Regions from separate parts of the Peribacillus sp. Bi134 genome, predicted to be linked through region 2. Evidence: riboswitches for the same ligand, from Rfam matches in the RefSeq annotation. Region 2 holds a riboswitch; the other holds the start of a gene.
What was found. A riboswitch is a leader RNA that binds a small molecule or an ion and turns the genes downstream of it on or off. The one in region 2 is predicted to bind cyclic di-GMP.
Positions count from the first base shown of each region.

Region 1: it holds a riboswitch for cyclic di-GMP, as region 2 does, so the genes downstream of both, LQ188_RS04505 (anti-repressor SinI family protein) here and sinI (DNA-binding anti-repressor SinI) in region 2, are expected to answer to the same signal.

Region 1 covers NZ_CAKKLN010000002.1:321,151-329,110, forward strand. Annotated here, with positions in the region: gene LQ188_RS04475 (DNA endonuclease) at 12-854, opposite strand; gene flaG (flagellar protein FlaG) at 1,032-1,394, shown strand; gene LQ188_RS04485 (flagellar hook-associated protein 2) at 1,409-2,920, shown strand; gene fliS (flagellar export chaperone FliS) at 2,945-3,346, shown strand; gene LQ188_RS04495 (flagellar protein FliT) at 3,346-3,690, shown strand; gene raiA (ribosome-associated translation inhibitor RaiA) at 3,944-4,501, shown strand; cyclic di-GMP riboswitch class I at 5,158-5,243, shown strand; gene LQ188_RS04505 (anti-repressor SinI family protein) at 5,275-5,415, shown strand; gene LQ188_RS04510 (helix-turn-helix domain-containing protein) at 5,564-5,887, opposite strand; gene secA (preprotein translocase subunit SecA) at 6,308-7,960, shown strand, end outside.
Region 2 covers NZ_CAKKLN010000005.1:501,549-509,508, reverse strand. Annotated here, with positions in the region: gene LQ188_RS13810 (NAD-dependent epimerase/dehydratase family protein) at 1-261, opposite strand, end outside; gene LQ188_RS13805 (sugar transferase) at 282-920, opposite strand; gene LQ188_RS13800 (CpsD/CapB family tyrosine-protein kinase) at 938-1,561, opposite strand; gene LQ188_RS13795 (Wzz/FepE/Etk N-terminal domain-containing protein) at 1,551-2,294, opposite strand; gene LQ188_RS13790 (acyltransferase) at 2,369-3,547, opposite strand; cyclic di-GMP riboswitch class I at 4,502-4,583, shown strand; gene sinI (DNA-binding anti-repressor SinI) at 4,601-4,735, shown strand; gene LQ188_RS13780 (hypothetical protein) at 5,240-5,377, shown strand; gene LQ188_RS26835 (hypothetical protein) at 5,651-5,782, shown strand; gene LQ188_RS27005 (VanZ family protein) at 5,851-6,024, shown strand; gene LQ188_RS13775 (hypothetical protein) at 6,147-6,383, shown strand; gene LQ188_RS13770 (LytR family transcriptional regulator) at 7,022-7,951, opposite strand.

The DNA of each region.
Region 1 (7,960 bases), on a different contig from region 2:
ACGTTTTGGCGTTAGTTTAGTTTTTTTATTTCTTGCCATTTATAAGTAACGGACCAATAACTTCTTTTTAGCATCTTTGCAATTTCATTTGTTGTATAACCATTTTCTTTAAGTTGTCTTAGTAATTTAATTTCATCTGGAGAATAGGGTTTAGAGCGATCTGAACTGCTGGTAAGAATCGTGTAATCAGGATACTTAGATTTCCACCTGAGTATTTCTTTTTGATTTCGGAATTCCCAAGAGGTTTTATATAACATGGAAGAACAAGTTTTTGCTACAGGTTCGATTAGTTCGAGGAAACGAAAAGTTTCTTTAACAGAAGTAGTTTTTAGAATATATCCATATCCATCTTTACGAGAGCTCAGCTTTAAGGATAAATGATATGTGGTAAATATATGTTCCTTTAGTTTCTCTAATTCGTCTTTAGGATAACATTGAAGGTAAAGGTAAATATGCGGTGTGAGGTAAATAATTTTTTTATTATGATTTTCCCTGTATGAGATGCTTAAAGAGCCATCATCCATGTATAGAATAGTTAGGAAATGTGGTAAAATGCAATGTTTCAATAATGTGAAGGGGAGATGTTTAGTTCCATCATCACTGTAAAAGTGTGGGAATAAATTGGTGAATAATTCTAAAGAAGCGGAACGGACACATTGGCTTGCCGGAGTGATATATAATAATCCATCAAAAAAGGAAATTTTCCATTTTCGATAATCTCCCTGAGATGTGCCGTAGTGCTCCCGGTAGCTGTTGTTCTTTCTCCTGCTATTTTTATAAATTTTCGTGATTTCACCGTCACTTATAATGCTGGCATATAATATATTTTTCTGGATTTCAGTAAGATTAATTATGAAAACCTCCTTATATAAGAGTGTAAGCTCATCTTCTTAATCCCATTTTATAATGTTATCCCCTCCGATAGCGAATGTTCGTTCTCTATTTAATAATAAATCCTTTGTATGTACACTGTAAAGTTCCATTTCGGAACCGATATAAAAAGTAAAGATATCATATTGGGGGCTATTTAGATGCTGGAGAGTTTGTCCACAAATATCCTTTCCTCACAACTTAGAACAGCAATCTCGGAAGGAATCAGTTCATTTTATCAGCGGGAAATGAATACGCTAGCCTATTCGGAGCAAAGTGGGGAATCTACTTATGTGCCTTCAAAAGAAAAGATGCAGGAAGTGGTGGATAGTTTAAACACCTTCCTTAATCCAACACATACGGCGGTTCGTTTTGAATATCATGAGAAGCTGAATGAGTACTATGTCAAGGTAGTGGATGATGTAACGGATGAGACGATCAGGGAAATTCCCCCGAAGAAGTTATTGGACTTCTATGCGGCAATGACGGAGTTTGTCGGCATAATGGTGGATGAAAAAATATAAGCGGGTGATCAATTTTGGTACGAATCAGTGGTTTAGCAAGCGGGATGGACATTGATGAATTAGTTAAGAGCATGATGCAGGCAGAACGGGTGCCATTGGATAAACTGACACAGAAAAAGCAGTATTCCGAGTGGCAGCGGGATGATTACCGTTCGATAAATACAGCTTTATCAGAATTGGATACGCTCATTCGTGATGGAATTGGGAAGCAGTCTTCCTTCATTAAAAAGAAGGTGACGTTATCGAATCCAGATGCTGTATCAGTGAGAAATGTGAATTCGACCAGTGATTTTTCCGGGAATATAAAAGTGAATGGACTTGCCAAGGCAGCAACCATGACAAGTACAGAAAAATCAGCTGTTACCGACCCCAAAAAGAAACTATCGGAATTGGGAATCACGACTCCTCAAGATATTACGATACTGTCCATCAATAAGGATGGCGGTTTTGATACGGAAGTAAAAGATGGCGCAACAGTGGAAAAACTGTATACTCTTACCCTTGATGCGGACGATACGTTAGAAAGTGTCATAAATAAAATTAATGCAAACTCGGGAGTGACTCTATTTTTCGATGAAACGTCCCAGAAGTTTTCCATCACTGCTAAAAATACAGGTGATATAAAAAATCGGCCTGAAATTGAGTTAGGGAGTACCGGAGATTTCTTCAATGTGCTAAAAATGAGCAGTAACAATGAAGGAACTGGCGGCACAATAGGGGAAAATGCATCGATTACTTATAATGGCCTGGACATTTCCCGGCCTTCGAATACGTTTCAGATTAATGGAGCGGAAATAACGGTAAAGCAAAAAACGACGGATACAGTCACATTCTCATCAACAGCTGATGTGGATGCCATCCTGGACACGATCACTCAGTTTGTGAATAAATACAATGATGTCATTAAAAAGGTTCAAGATAAAACGGGTGAAGCTAAATATCGCTCCTTTACCCCGCTTACCTCTGAGCAAAAGAAGGCAATGACAGAGGATGAAGTGAAGCTGTGGGAAGAAAAAGCGAAAAGCGGAACATTAAAAGGGGATTCGACGTTAAAAAGCCTCCTGACCACAATGAGGTCATCCCTATACACCTCGGTGGATGGGATCACAGGAAAAAACAATCTCAGCAGTTTGGGGATCACCACCACCAAAAATTATTTGGAGGGCGGTAAATTAACGATTGATGAGGACAAGCTCCGGGCAGCCATTAGTGAGGATCCGAATGCGATTTATGATATGTTCATGGCCAATGGGCCAGAAAAGAGCGACAAAGGCCTCGCGCGCCGGTTAAGGGATGATATAGAATCATCAATGAAGGCGATTACTGAAAAGGCCGGAAAGGCCGGATTTGTTAATAACAATTTTACAATCGGAAAATTGGTCGATGGGCTGGATAAGAAGATTTCAACATTTGAGGCAAAGCTAACGAAATTGGAATCGCGCTATTACAACCAGTTCACGGCGATGGAAAAAGCGATTCAAAAGGCAAACAGCCAAAGTGCATCGTTAGCTTCTTATTTTAGTTAAGGTAAGTCGGAAAGGAAGTTAAATATGGCAATAAATAATCCTTATCAATCGTATCAGCAAAATTCAGTCAACACAGCATCCCCGGGAGAGCTTACATTACTGCTTTATAATGGCTGTTTGAAGTTCATCATGCTTGGGAAGAAGGCCATTGAAGCAGGAAATATCGAAGCGAAGAATACGAACATCATCAAGGCGCAAAATATCATCCGCGAATTGATGGTGACGCTGAATATGGATGCGGATGTATCCAAAGATATGATGAGTCTATATGATTTCATGAACCGGCGTCTGATAGAAGCGAATATGAAAAATGATGTTTCTGCCTTGGAAGAAGTGGAGGGCCTTGTTACTGAGTTCCGGAATACTTGGAAGGAAGTAATTCAAATCAATCGGAAAAAACAATTTACCCAAAGCGGTCAAGTGTAATGGTGATTAGGACCTTTCATGATTTGACTGTTGAATTACTTGCCGTTCTGGAAAATCACACGATTACAGAGCGTGATGATAAAATAGAAAGGATCACAAAGCTGATCGATCAGCGAGATGGACTTCTTTCTCGAATCAAACCGCCTTTTACTGCAGAAGAGCAGCAGCTGGGACGTGCAGCACTGTTGCTCAACCAAAAGGTCGATCACTTGCTGAAGCTCCAAAAGCAGGAGATAAAGCGGGATATCCAGGAAATAAACAAGAAGAAACGATCGTCCAATAAATACACGAACCCGTATGAAAGTCTATCAGTGGATGGTGTGTTCTATGATAAAAGAAATTGATTACACGACCGTTTGGATTCCAAAAGGTTTTCATGTTAATTATTTTTAAATTTTCTGTAAATAAAATAGGCTTAATTTTTTCTTTATAGCATAGCATTTGATATAATGAAGCTAGGGCAGACATCAACCCCTTTCCAAACCTTCCGACAATTGTTTCATTATTTCGACATATTTCATGATGTGTTTCTAAAAGGAACCGGAGGGGTATTGTAGAATCTAACTGTATAGTCTTAATTTAAGGAGGACTCACTTTATGAATTACAACGTACGCGGTGAAAACATTGAGGTAACTCCAGCAATTCGAGAATACGTCGAAAAGAAAATTGGCAAGTTAGAACGATATTTTAACAATACACCAGATGCAAATGTGTTAGTGAATTTAAAAGTGAACAATAATACATCAAAGGTCGAAGTGACGATTCCCATGCAGAATTTGGTTCTTCGTGCTGAAGAGGAAAATGCGGATATGTATGCTGCCATTGACTTGATCAATGATAAGCTTGAACGCCAAATTCGTAAACATAAAACGAAGGTCAATCGTAAGTTCCGGAACAATCTATCAGCTGCACCAGATGCATTCGCCTTCAATATGGAAGTTGACGAAGTGGTGGATGAATTCGAAGACGATAATGATATTGAAGTGGTCCGCAATAAGCGCTTTGATTTAAAGCCGATGGACAGTGAAGAAGCGATTTTACAAATGAATATGCTTGGTCACAGTTTCTTCGTTTACACGAATGCGGATACTAATACAACGAACGTAGTGTACCGCCGAAAAGATGGACGCTATGGATTGATTGAACCTAGTTAATTATTATTCTAAGATCAAAAGCACAGCCCAGCCTTTGGGTTGTGCTTTTTTAATGCCTGTTGATAGAATTCGTTTGAAAAGGAAAAGAATGATTGCTTCTTTTGTTCTCTATAAAATACAAATCAACGAAAAATCCTTTTGAAGAACAATTATTGTTCTTTATTAAGATAAATAGTCAGTTTTACCTATTTAATAACCCCCTTCTTTTGCACTATACTCAAATTGTGAGTTCTTTAAAAAGAACGGCTGATTTTTTATAAAAAACAATTTGATCAAGGTGCAGAGGGGTTGGATTACTTGTATCGAAAGAATTGCCATACTTGCCATAGGGCTTCTTTTAGCAGTGCGGAATATGGAAAGTGGCTTTGCCCGACCTGCGGTGAGGATTTAACTGCGCAAAAAGCCTTGGATGCACTTACAATGGAGAGAATCAATACAAAGCCACGAAATATTAAGAAGAGCAATATTCACTATTATACAAAAAAACGAAAATGAATTAGTCTATGATAAATTACCTGCACTATGAATTTTCTTAATTTTGTAATAATTTGTCGGATAAAAGTTTTTGCATTTAGGTAGATTACCGACATAAAATAGCAATATATGGAGTGGGTATCCGTTATAATATGATTATAAGTAATGTATTTGGTAATAAATACCAACAAAGGCAAACTTATTGAAAGATGAGGGCGCAAAGGCACAGGTCTAAGGTCCTCGAGACTATGATGGCTGGTCTGCCTGAAATACAAGGAGTATTTTAGGAGGTAGAAGAGGTGGCTAATGTGGAAATGGATCAAGAATGGGTGAAATTGATTTCAGAAGCAAGGAGCTTGGGTTTCAAAAAGGAGGAAATCAGTGCTTTTTTGAAACGGGAAAGCCTTGAGGTAACATTAGAGGAGAACAATGGAAAATAGCTTACGAAAAAGTTCGAGAACATCCCTATAAACAGTAATTCGATTCATTAGCTGTTTATAGGGTTTATTCTTCCTTGAGATTCTACAAGTCTAGCTTATTCAAACTGTATTCTTCAGGATTATGTAGGTAAACTAGTGTACTACCACTCTACTCTTCTTTATCTTTTCTCCATTTATTAAACTCGATGAATTCCCTGAATTGTTGTTTTGAGACACCCGAATTCATGGCTTCCTCAACGATTTTCATCCAGTCAGTGTCTAAGGTTTCCTTATTTGGTGCATCATAAAGCAGGGCATCAACAGGAATGTTTAGTACGGCGGAGATTTTTTCAAGAAATTGAATAGAAGGATTCGTTTGTAAGTTCCGCTCGAGCGAACTTAAATAAGACTTTGCCACACCCGCTTTATCGGCAAGTTCAGTCATCGACATTTTCTTTTCTTCTCGCAGTTTTTTTACACGTTCACCAATCATCAATACCACCTCGAAACATGTTCTATTTATCTTCCGCTAATAAGTGTCAGTAGCCAATCTTATCATTCAAAACAAGACGACTGTAAGGTTGGATTACCTTGACATGCTATCGCTAGAGAGGACACACAGCATCTAGTGATGGAAGGTTATGGATAATTCACATTTACATATGGAATAGTGGGGAGTTAGCAACATATTTTTTATACTTCCTTCTATTTTAACAGTTTTACTCCTCATTTATCCATTGTTTTTCGCAAGAATTGAATTCAGGTCTATACCAGGGAAGTGACATGAAGTTGTACCTCTATGATAGAAGTGGTAAAATTAAGCGTGCATTAGTAATAATAGAAGTGTGTTTCTTCTTACTTATATGAATTTTGTCATTGAACGATAATTACCATAATAGAGGAGCGTTATTGAATGCTTAATATATTAAATAAAGTTTTTGATCCGAATAAGCGAGAAATCAAACGTTTAGAAAAAATCGCCGATCAGGTCGAAGCGCTGGCTGATGAGACGGCGGGGTTATCGGATGAACAGTTGCGTGCCAAAACGGGTGAATTTAAAGAGCGTTATCAAAATGGGGAAACCGTTGATGATTTGCTTGTTGAGGCTTTTGCGGTTGCACGTGAAGGGGCAAAGCGTGCTCTGGGCTTATATCCTTATCGTGTTCAAATCATGGGTGGGGCATCACTTCATGATGGAAATATCTCCGAGATGAAAACAGGGGAAGGTAAAACCTTAACGTCCACCATGCCGGTTTATTTAAACGCGCTTACCGGTAAAGGTGTACATGTCGTTACTGTCAATGAATACTTGGCACACCGTGATGCCACCGAGATGGGTGTATTGTATGATTTCCTTGGTTTGACCGTCGGGTTGAATTTGAACAGTCATTCTAAAGAAGAAAAACAGGCGGCGTACAATGCTGACATTACGTACAGTACGAATAATGAGTTAGGTTTTGATTATCTTCGTGACAATATGGTGTTATATAAAGAACAAATGGTACAGCGCCCGCTGCACTTCGCTGTCATTGATGAGGTCGATTCGATTTTGATCGATGAGGCAAGAACGCCATTGATCATTTCCGGCTCTGCACAAAAATCGGCTCAGCTGTATATCCAGGCCAATGCGTTTGTAAAAACCTTGAAAAAAGAAACCGACTACACATATGATGAAAAGACAAAAGGTGTTCAGCTGACGGAAGATGGGATGAATCGAGCTGAAAAAGCGTTTAATATCGATAATTTATTCGATATTAATCACGTTACTTTGAATCATCATATCAATCAGGCGTTAAAGGCACATGTTTCCATGCATTTGGATGTGGATTATGTTGTCCAGGAAGGCGAGATAGTCATCGTTGACCAATTCACTGGCCGTTTGATGAAAGGCCGCCGTTACAGTGAAGGTCTCCACCAGGCGATCGAAGCGAAAGAAGGACTTGAGATTCAAAATGAAAGCATGACTCTTGCGACGATTACATTCCAGAACTATTTCAGGATGTATGAAAAGCTTTCAGGTATGACCGGAACAGCCAAAACGGAAGAAGAAGAATTCCGCAATATTTATAATATGAATGTAATTGCGATCCCGACAAACAGGAATATCATCAGGGACGACAGGGCAGATCTTATATACGCGACAACTGATGGCAAATTCAAGGCTGTTGTGGAAGACATCGCCGAACGCTATACAAAGGGTCAGCCTGTGCTTGTCGGTACGGTTGCCATCGAAACATCTGAAGTCATATCTGCCTATTTATCAAAAAAAGGAATCCCTCACGATGTTTTGAATGCCAAGAACCATGAGCGTGAAGCGGAAATCATTGCGAATGCAGGTAATCAAGGCTCAGTTACGATCGCTACGAACATGGCAGGGCGCGGTACGGATATCAAGCTTAGAGAAGGTGTCAAGGAGCTTGGGGGCCTTGCTGTAATCGGTACGGAACGTCATGAAAGCAGGCGTATAGATAACCAGCTGCGTGGTCGGTCCGGCCGTCAGGGAGATCCAGGGGTCACTCAATTCTATTTATCAATGGAAGATGAATTGATGCGCCGCTTCGGTTCG
Region 2 (7,960 bases):
AATATCCGAAATGGATTGTTGGACACTAACTTGTGCAGCCTGATGAATGACATAGTCAGGCCTAAATGTCTCCATCGCATTTTCAAGTAGGACCTCATCTTCAACATTTCCAAAGAAGGGAGTGACTTTGGCCTGGACATTTCCGATGGATCCGGTGGAGAGGTTATCATATATAGCCACTTCATAATTATTACGGATTAATGTATCAACTATATGAGAGCCAATAAATCCAAAGCCCCCAGTTACTAGTACTTTATTCATATTTCATTCCCCCTTTTTTGTTATCTAGCTCCATTACCAGTAAAGACTATGGTCAATGTTCGGAACAAAATTTTGACTTCCATAGCAACTGAGCGGTGTTGAATATAATATAGGTCGTAATGCAGCTTTTCTTTTGGTGTTAAAACATACCCCCCATTTACTTGTGCCCACCCTGTTATTCCTGGTTTCACATATAAACGGTTTTTAAAGCCAGGCAAAAACTTTTCGAATTCTTTATAGAAATATTCCCTTTCAGGTCTTGGCCCGATGAGTGACATATCTCCTTTTAAAACATTAATAAGCTGAGGGATTTCATCAATCCGTGTTTTTCGTATAAAGGCTCCTATTCTAGTCACCCTGGAATCATTTGCACTTGCCCACCTAGGTCCATTTTTTTCGGCATCAATCCCCATTGAACGTAGCTTAATCATATTGAAAGGCTTCCCATCCAGACCTAGTCTTTGCTGATAAAAAAAAGGGGAGCCAGTTGAATCAATAGGGATAAGAATGCAGAATAAAAGTAAAATAGGTGCTGTAATTATCAGCATAAAAAACGAGATGATTATATCCATAGCGCGCTTTATATTAAAATTAGATGATGTCGATAGTGGTTTTATCAGGATTTCTTCCTGCCTATCGACTCTGACTTTCGAATCCACTGATTATCCTCCCTGAATTAAGAAATGATCATTGATCCTGAAATTTCAAGATTTGCCCTTTCGAATTGCATTTTCACACCGGCAATTTTCTCTAACTTGTCTCTGCCTTCTTGTATCGCTAATATTATGCCATCACAATATTTAGCAATGATATTTGCATCAGGTTTATTTAAACTGTCTGATGTATGGAATAAAATGATGTCAAAATCCTTCTTCCATTCTTCAATCAGAGTTGGAAGGGTTTCTAATGTTAATAAAGTTGCTGGCTCATAAATGGCTTCGCTTGTAGGTATACAAAATAGATGACCCTTTATATGTATAGCATGTTCGTTAATATTGGACTTCTCGTTTAAAAGCAAGTTGGTCAAACCGAATGAATTATCGATATTAAACACTTGATGCAGCGAAGGCTGGCGCAGATTAGCATCCACTACAAGGACTCGTTTACGCTGCTCAGAAAAGGCAAGTGCTAAGTACGCTGATGCATTTACAATATTCTGTGTTTGTGAAAGAGATGTAATCATTAATATTGAATCGTCTTTATGAAGGTTGGACTCGATATTGTTACATATCGAATAAAATTGCTCTTTATTGATTTCATTTAGGTAAAAGGATTGTTTCCTTGTGAATTTAATACTCACTATATTCACCCCGTTTTGTGGAAGGTAAGGTTTTATATGTTGTTTTACGTTTTCTGTTTATTCTTTTGGTATTCAAATCCAGCCTCCCTAATAATGGAATTCCAAGAAGTTCAAGCTCCCTATCGGAGTAGGTTGAATCATCAAAGTGCTCTCTAAGAAGTGCTAAGCCTATTCCAGCAAAAAAGCCTATTATGATCGAAATGGCTATGATGAATTTCGGCTTTGGGAAAAGCAGTTCTGCTTGTCCCATTTCATTATCATTTAGAATACTAATCTGTTTAACGTTTGTAATGTCTTTAAAATTAGATATCGAATGCCTCGCGACAGTTTGGGCGATGTCCTTAGCGGATTCAGGATTTGAATCCTTGACGGTAATCGTGATGATTTGTGAATTATCTCGATTAGTAATGGAAACTTGCTTAAGTAAGTCATAGCTAGAAGTCTTAAGATTCAATTCCTCTTTAACTCCTATCATGATCTGCGGACTTTTAATGATGTCCATATATGAAAGAGCAAGCTGTCTGTTCTCTTGAACCTTGTTTATCGAGGCTTCCTTTTCATCCATGCTTAATGATCCTGCCAGAACTTGAGTGGAATACTGATAGGTTGGTTTCATAAGGTACATGGACGAAAAAATAATAAAACCAGTAATACAAAGGGTAGATAGAATAATGATAAATATTCGCTTTTTTAAGATTCGTATAAAATCTTTAATTTTTACTTTTTCATTCATCGATTTCACCACTTTTTTAGAGATAGTAAGAATACGTTCACAACTTGCAAAGAATTTTTATATAATAGTAGAAATTATCCTATTTTGCGTTTTAAAGCTATGTGGTCTTTGGAAATTACTTTTTCTTGTTTGTTTCTTGTGAAGTACGATCCGAGCCTCATGCATGGTTTTTCCACAAGTAGATAGGACGCTGAAGAGAGTAAAAAAGATAAGAAAAAGGAAAATATCAATATTAAACCGGTAGGCAGCTTGTTATAGAATAGGTACATCAATGAGAATAAGGATATAAGATGGTACAAATACAAACTATATGAAATCTTCCCGAGAAGAGTTAGCAATCTAGACCTTAAGACAGTCGAAATTTTTTGGGAACATACGCTCATGGAGATAAAAATGCAAACACCGAATGAGACAACATAATCCCTAAAAATATAATTGTTTAAAAAATCCACTTCACCAATGATGCCTTCGTACATAAAACAGGTAATTGCCCCCAACAACAATGCAATCTTTACAGGTTTTTTCTTTTTCAAGGTATAGGAAAAAAGTCCGTGTCGATATTTCGCTATTATTGCTCCCATCAAAAAAAGGGTACTGTAGTGGAAACTTAGAAAAATGCTTGTTATATCGCCACCAGAACCAAACAAATACAAAAAAATAGTCGACGAAAAAATTAAAACAAAAAGCCATAATAAAGAGTATTTAAGCTTTTTTCGCACAAATAAAAAAATCAGAACAGGAAATATAATCGAAATTCTCATTTCGTGGACAAGGGACCATATAACATTGTTATAGGCGTCTGTATTGTATTGCCCTATAAACAAAAGATGTTCTATTAATAAGGAAGGAGTATCCGGGCCTGTCCAAGATTTATTAAACCAGTCAGTGATATAGGGCAAATCAATTTGGCTTAAAAGCATTTTAGCCAATATAGCCATGCCTATTGCTACTAGATATGGTATATAAATTCGAAACACTCGTTTTATTAAGTATGTAGAATAGTGGAATTTAGCACTATTAACTGATAAATACAAAACAAAACCACTTAATACAAAGAATAGAATGACAGACTCATTTCCACTGCTGAAAAAAAGGCGTAAAGGAGTTTCCTTAAACAAATAAATCATGTTGGAGCTGCTGCTTGAACCATACTGATAATCAGCATATGAAGGGTAAACCATCAAATAATGCCCGATTAACACTATGAGAGCGGCTAAACCCCTTAATGAGTCGAATTCCTCATATCTAGTCATATCCTCCTCCATATAAACCGTTTTTTTATAATATAGCACTTGTTCTCAATAAAGTATAGTTAGTTCTTTAAAACAGACAAAAATAGACAATTAAGTACAAAATTAACCATAATATACCAATTTATAAGCTCGATTAGGTAATGTTTAATCGACTAATAAATACTTCTGGAGAACAGTTGAAAGACCGAACACATCATGCTCTTATAAGAGATTTGTGGCCTTTGGCCAATGGATAAATCCTGTACCCACTACCCTAAATTTCCTTAAGATATGGAAGTTTGGGGAACAGCTAGCCAGTTAAGGATTAGACATACAGGCGATGTTTATTATTCCTGTAATGAGGGAAACAAATTACAAGATATGCAAATAGAATTAAACCAATTGACATAATAATGTAAAGATGGTAAGTTCAATTTGGTTATTCTTTATAAAGAACAGTTTGTTCGTTAAGGGTGATGGTGTAAACTGTTAATTCTATCGAAAGATAAAAAAATAAGTAAAAAAAAATAATAGATTTTACTATTTAATATAAACCTGTCATTTTTATTAAAAGCAAAGGATCCATTAATAAATTATATAAGAAAGGATGATTTTAATGCCTTTATACCAAATGAGAGAAATATGGACACCTTTAAAATTAGTTGGGGTTAAGTTTTTTAAAACAGAAGAAGGAAGTATTTTTATGAAAGTATTTAATAAACGTCGAAGAAAGTTAAAGTAAAATATTATTGTGCGTTAAGCTTTTTATGATGAATCAAAAATTACCAATACCTAGTTGTTTTATTGAAGAATATTGTAGAATGATGGCGGAAATTAACGAAAAGTATTTTAGTTAATTATCAGATTTATTAAGTATAATTAACATGAATATATGGGTATGTCGACTTCATAAAAGTTAGACTTACATATTTTGCGCATGAAATTTAATTGGAAAATCATCATAATGTTAAATATTCTTGAGAAAAGCAAACCTATTGAAAAATAGGGACGCAAAATTACAGGTCTAAGGCTTTGCTAAGACGGCTGTGTTACCACAAATAGGCGGAATTTGTCATGGAAGAAAACAATGAATTGGAAGAATGGATTTATTTAATGTTAGAAGCGAAAAATTCAGGCTTGTCCATTAAAGATGTGAATGATTTTATCGTAGAAAATGGATCAAGAGAAAAATCTTACATCATGGGATAAGCTATATGTACCTTAGGGAAGGCTGTTATACAGTCTTCTTTTTTATTTTCATTACCGGAAATTACCGTAAAAGGTATCCAGAATAAGGAACATGGCGATGATAATAAAAATGCGACCTAATTGAGGGGGATTTTTATTATGGATGTACCTATTGCCTTTTTTAAGGGTTTAATGTGGGGAACTTTATTCAGTGTACCGCTATGGTTATCATTTTGCGGTTGGATAAAAATAATATTGAATGTTTTAGAATAAAACCCTTATTAAATCAGATTATTAAATGAATAAAGAAGGATTTAATATATTGATAATGGAATTTAACTTAAATACATAATGTGTTTTAAGTTGTCTTACCCTTCTCCAGATATACGAAATATAGCAAAAAAATAGTGAATAATACTTAAATATTTTTCGTTATGTGCCGATACTACACTATAGAGATCAAGCAAAGGGACTTCGCAAAGGCGATGTCAGATAGCTGCCATCAAAATAGAAGGAGATTATTTGATGACAAAAAACAAGTTCATTACGTTCGAGGAAGTTTATGAAAAGAAACAGAGAAGCAAGAAAATTTTTATTGGGACTTATATTACCATTACATTAGTTTTGATTTCATTAATGACATATTTTATGGGACAATCATAATGTGGGGTTATCGAAGGGGCTGAGCAATCGGTCCTTTTTTGTTTTTTTATATCCACACTATTTACCTAAAACTTACTAGTATTCATTCAAAAGGGATATTTCAGAAATGTTAAAATTGGGTAAATTTTTGGTTTTCAAACTAGTTTCTGCTTGCCAATTCTCGGTTTATATGTGATTATCAAATAAATGAGCTATATTCCTTATTTTTGAAAAAAGGATTAGGACAACAGTATGAAATGGTGGCTCAATTATATATTGGAGTGGAAATTTCGCATGGATTTTTTTGATATTTTAAAAGACACTTTTGCCAAGGGTGAGTCTGGACAAGATGTTTCTGTAAATGAACTTGTGGAAGAGATTAAGGAGAAATTAAGCGGGATCATTGAACATCCTGATAGTATATGATTCGTAGATACTTCTTCCCGGGCTTATTGACGTTGGGTGTTGTTTGGTGCAGTTTTGTATAGAATGTTATTCTATCGTTTTCAGGGGCTCTTATATGTATCCTTTTTAGTGCAGATGATTTGCATCAAAAACTAACCGGTGGCCGAACTCCCTTGTTGCAAGATGTCATGCTGGACACGTTTGGCGGTTTGCTGGGAATCTTCTTTTCTCTTTTCTGGTATCGAAGAAGAAAGCGTCAATGAATTTTAGAAATCATTTCCGTTACATATACTAAAGGAGCATGTTTAAAACATGCTTCTTTTTTATCGTTTTCATTTATTTATAAATGAATGATAACCTGTGAGGGTGATGAGTATGAGGAGAATTGACGGCTATTCTCGGGGTGTTAGCTGCAGGAGTTTGTATCATTCTTTTTTTTCGATCGGTTCAAAAAGCGCGTGATGAAAGTGAGGCGGAGTTCGGGAACTCCTGGGATTTGTTAAGTTCTAAAATAAAGCTTCGATTTCCGAATCGTGCAGATTATGTGCAAAATCGGTCACATGTATTTTTACAGCATATGAATGTGAAGTCCTTTCAATATGATTTGCAGGCCGATACTTAAGAATGTGAAGAACTGGATTCTGGATAAGGTTGGAGGGCAGCATAAAACGGCCTATGAAATTCCAGTTACACAGGTCTTCAATTCTCGCATTGTGGTGTTTATCTTGAACAAGATAGCTATGTTTTCACAGAAAAAGGCGAAAGCTGTTTGTTATGGGAATATTCGGTTTAAATAGGTTCCTCTCCTTTTTCAGGCTCGAGTTCGTTTTATTGAAAAGGGAGAGGTAATGCTCTCATGTATTGCCGAAAAGAGCTACTTCTCATGAAACATATTTCATTCTTGATCGATCACTGATGGCTTTCAGAATAAACATTTTGTCCTGTTTGCTTAGCATAGCCCAGCTGCCTGCTTTGATTTTCATACAAATCCACTCCTTTGGTTTAGGATTATTTATTATAGTTGATGAATGACGGTTGATGGAATTCCGGGTCCAGTGAATGATAGTGTCAAGTGATTATAGGGGCAAGGGGAAGATGGAATTGTCAGCTCATATTAGATTATACCGTCTTTTAGTGCCTAATAAACAACAAAAATTCCAACAAATCTCTACAATTGGTGTTCGTTTTTTGTCAGATTATTGGACGGGGAAAATGAAAAAGCTGTCAGGATGCGGGTCCGGACAGCTCTTTCATTTTTTCTTATTTGATGGATAATTGTTCTTTTAATTCGGATTGAACCTTTTCCTTTTCTTCATCCGACACAATATAATAGTAGATTCCGTCGATTTTAGTACCGTTACCATTTATAGATGATTGGGTAATGCTTTTGCTTGCGTCCCTGTAGTTCTTTTGGATGTCCATCATGTCATCAAACGTCAAATTCGTCTGGATATTATTACCGAGTGCAGCGAAGACTTCATCGTATTTCGTCAATGATGAAAGGCTAGCGCCTTCCTTGATTACAGCCTCGATGATGGCACGTTGTCTGGATTGACGGCCGAAATCACCACTAGGATCATCATGTCTCATTCTTGAATAAGCAAGGGCTTCTTTCCCGTTAAGAGTATGCGTACCTTTTGCAAAATGAATGCCATCGGATGTGAAATCCAGATCGTTTTGTACGGTCACACCGCCGACTGCGTCAACGATATCCTTAAAGCCTTCCATATTGATCTTCATATAATAGTCGATTGGGATATCAAGGAAGTTTTCAACTGTATCCATGGACATTTTTGCGCCGCCGAAGGCAAATGCATGGTTGATTTTATCCTGTGTTCCATGACCGACGATTTCGGTCCGTGTATCACGCGGAATGCTTAGCATTTTGACCGATTTCTTTTGCGGATTGACTGTCAAGACGATCATTGTATCTGAGCGGCCTTTGTCGCCATCACGTTCATCGACACCGAGCATGAGCATCGAGAATGGCTCCTGATCGGATAGTGCAAGGTCCTTAGTTCGTTTATCGGTGGTACGGTCTATTGGTGTATGCATCGTGTCAACGGTTTTTGTCAGTGAATTCCATACGGAATAGGCAAAGGCTCCCCCAGCTAATATGAATAGCAGGACAATTACCCCGACTACCTTCAGCCATGTCCGTTTCTTTTTCTTCTTTTTTTCATGTCTCATATTTTACTT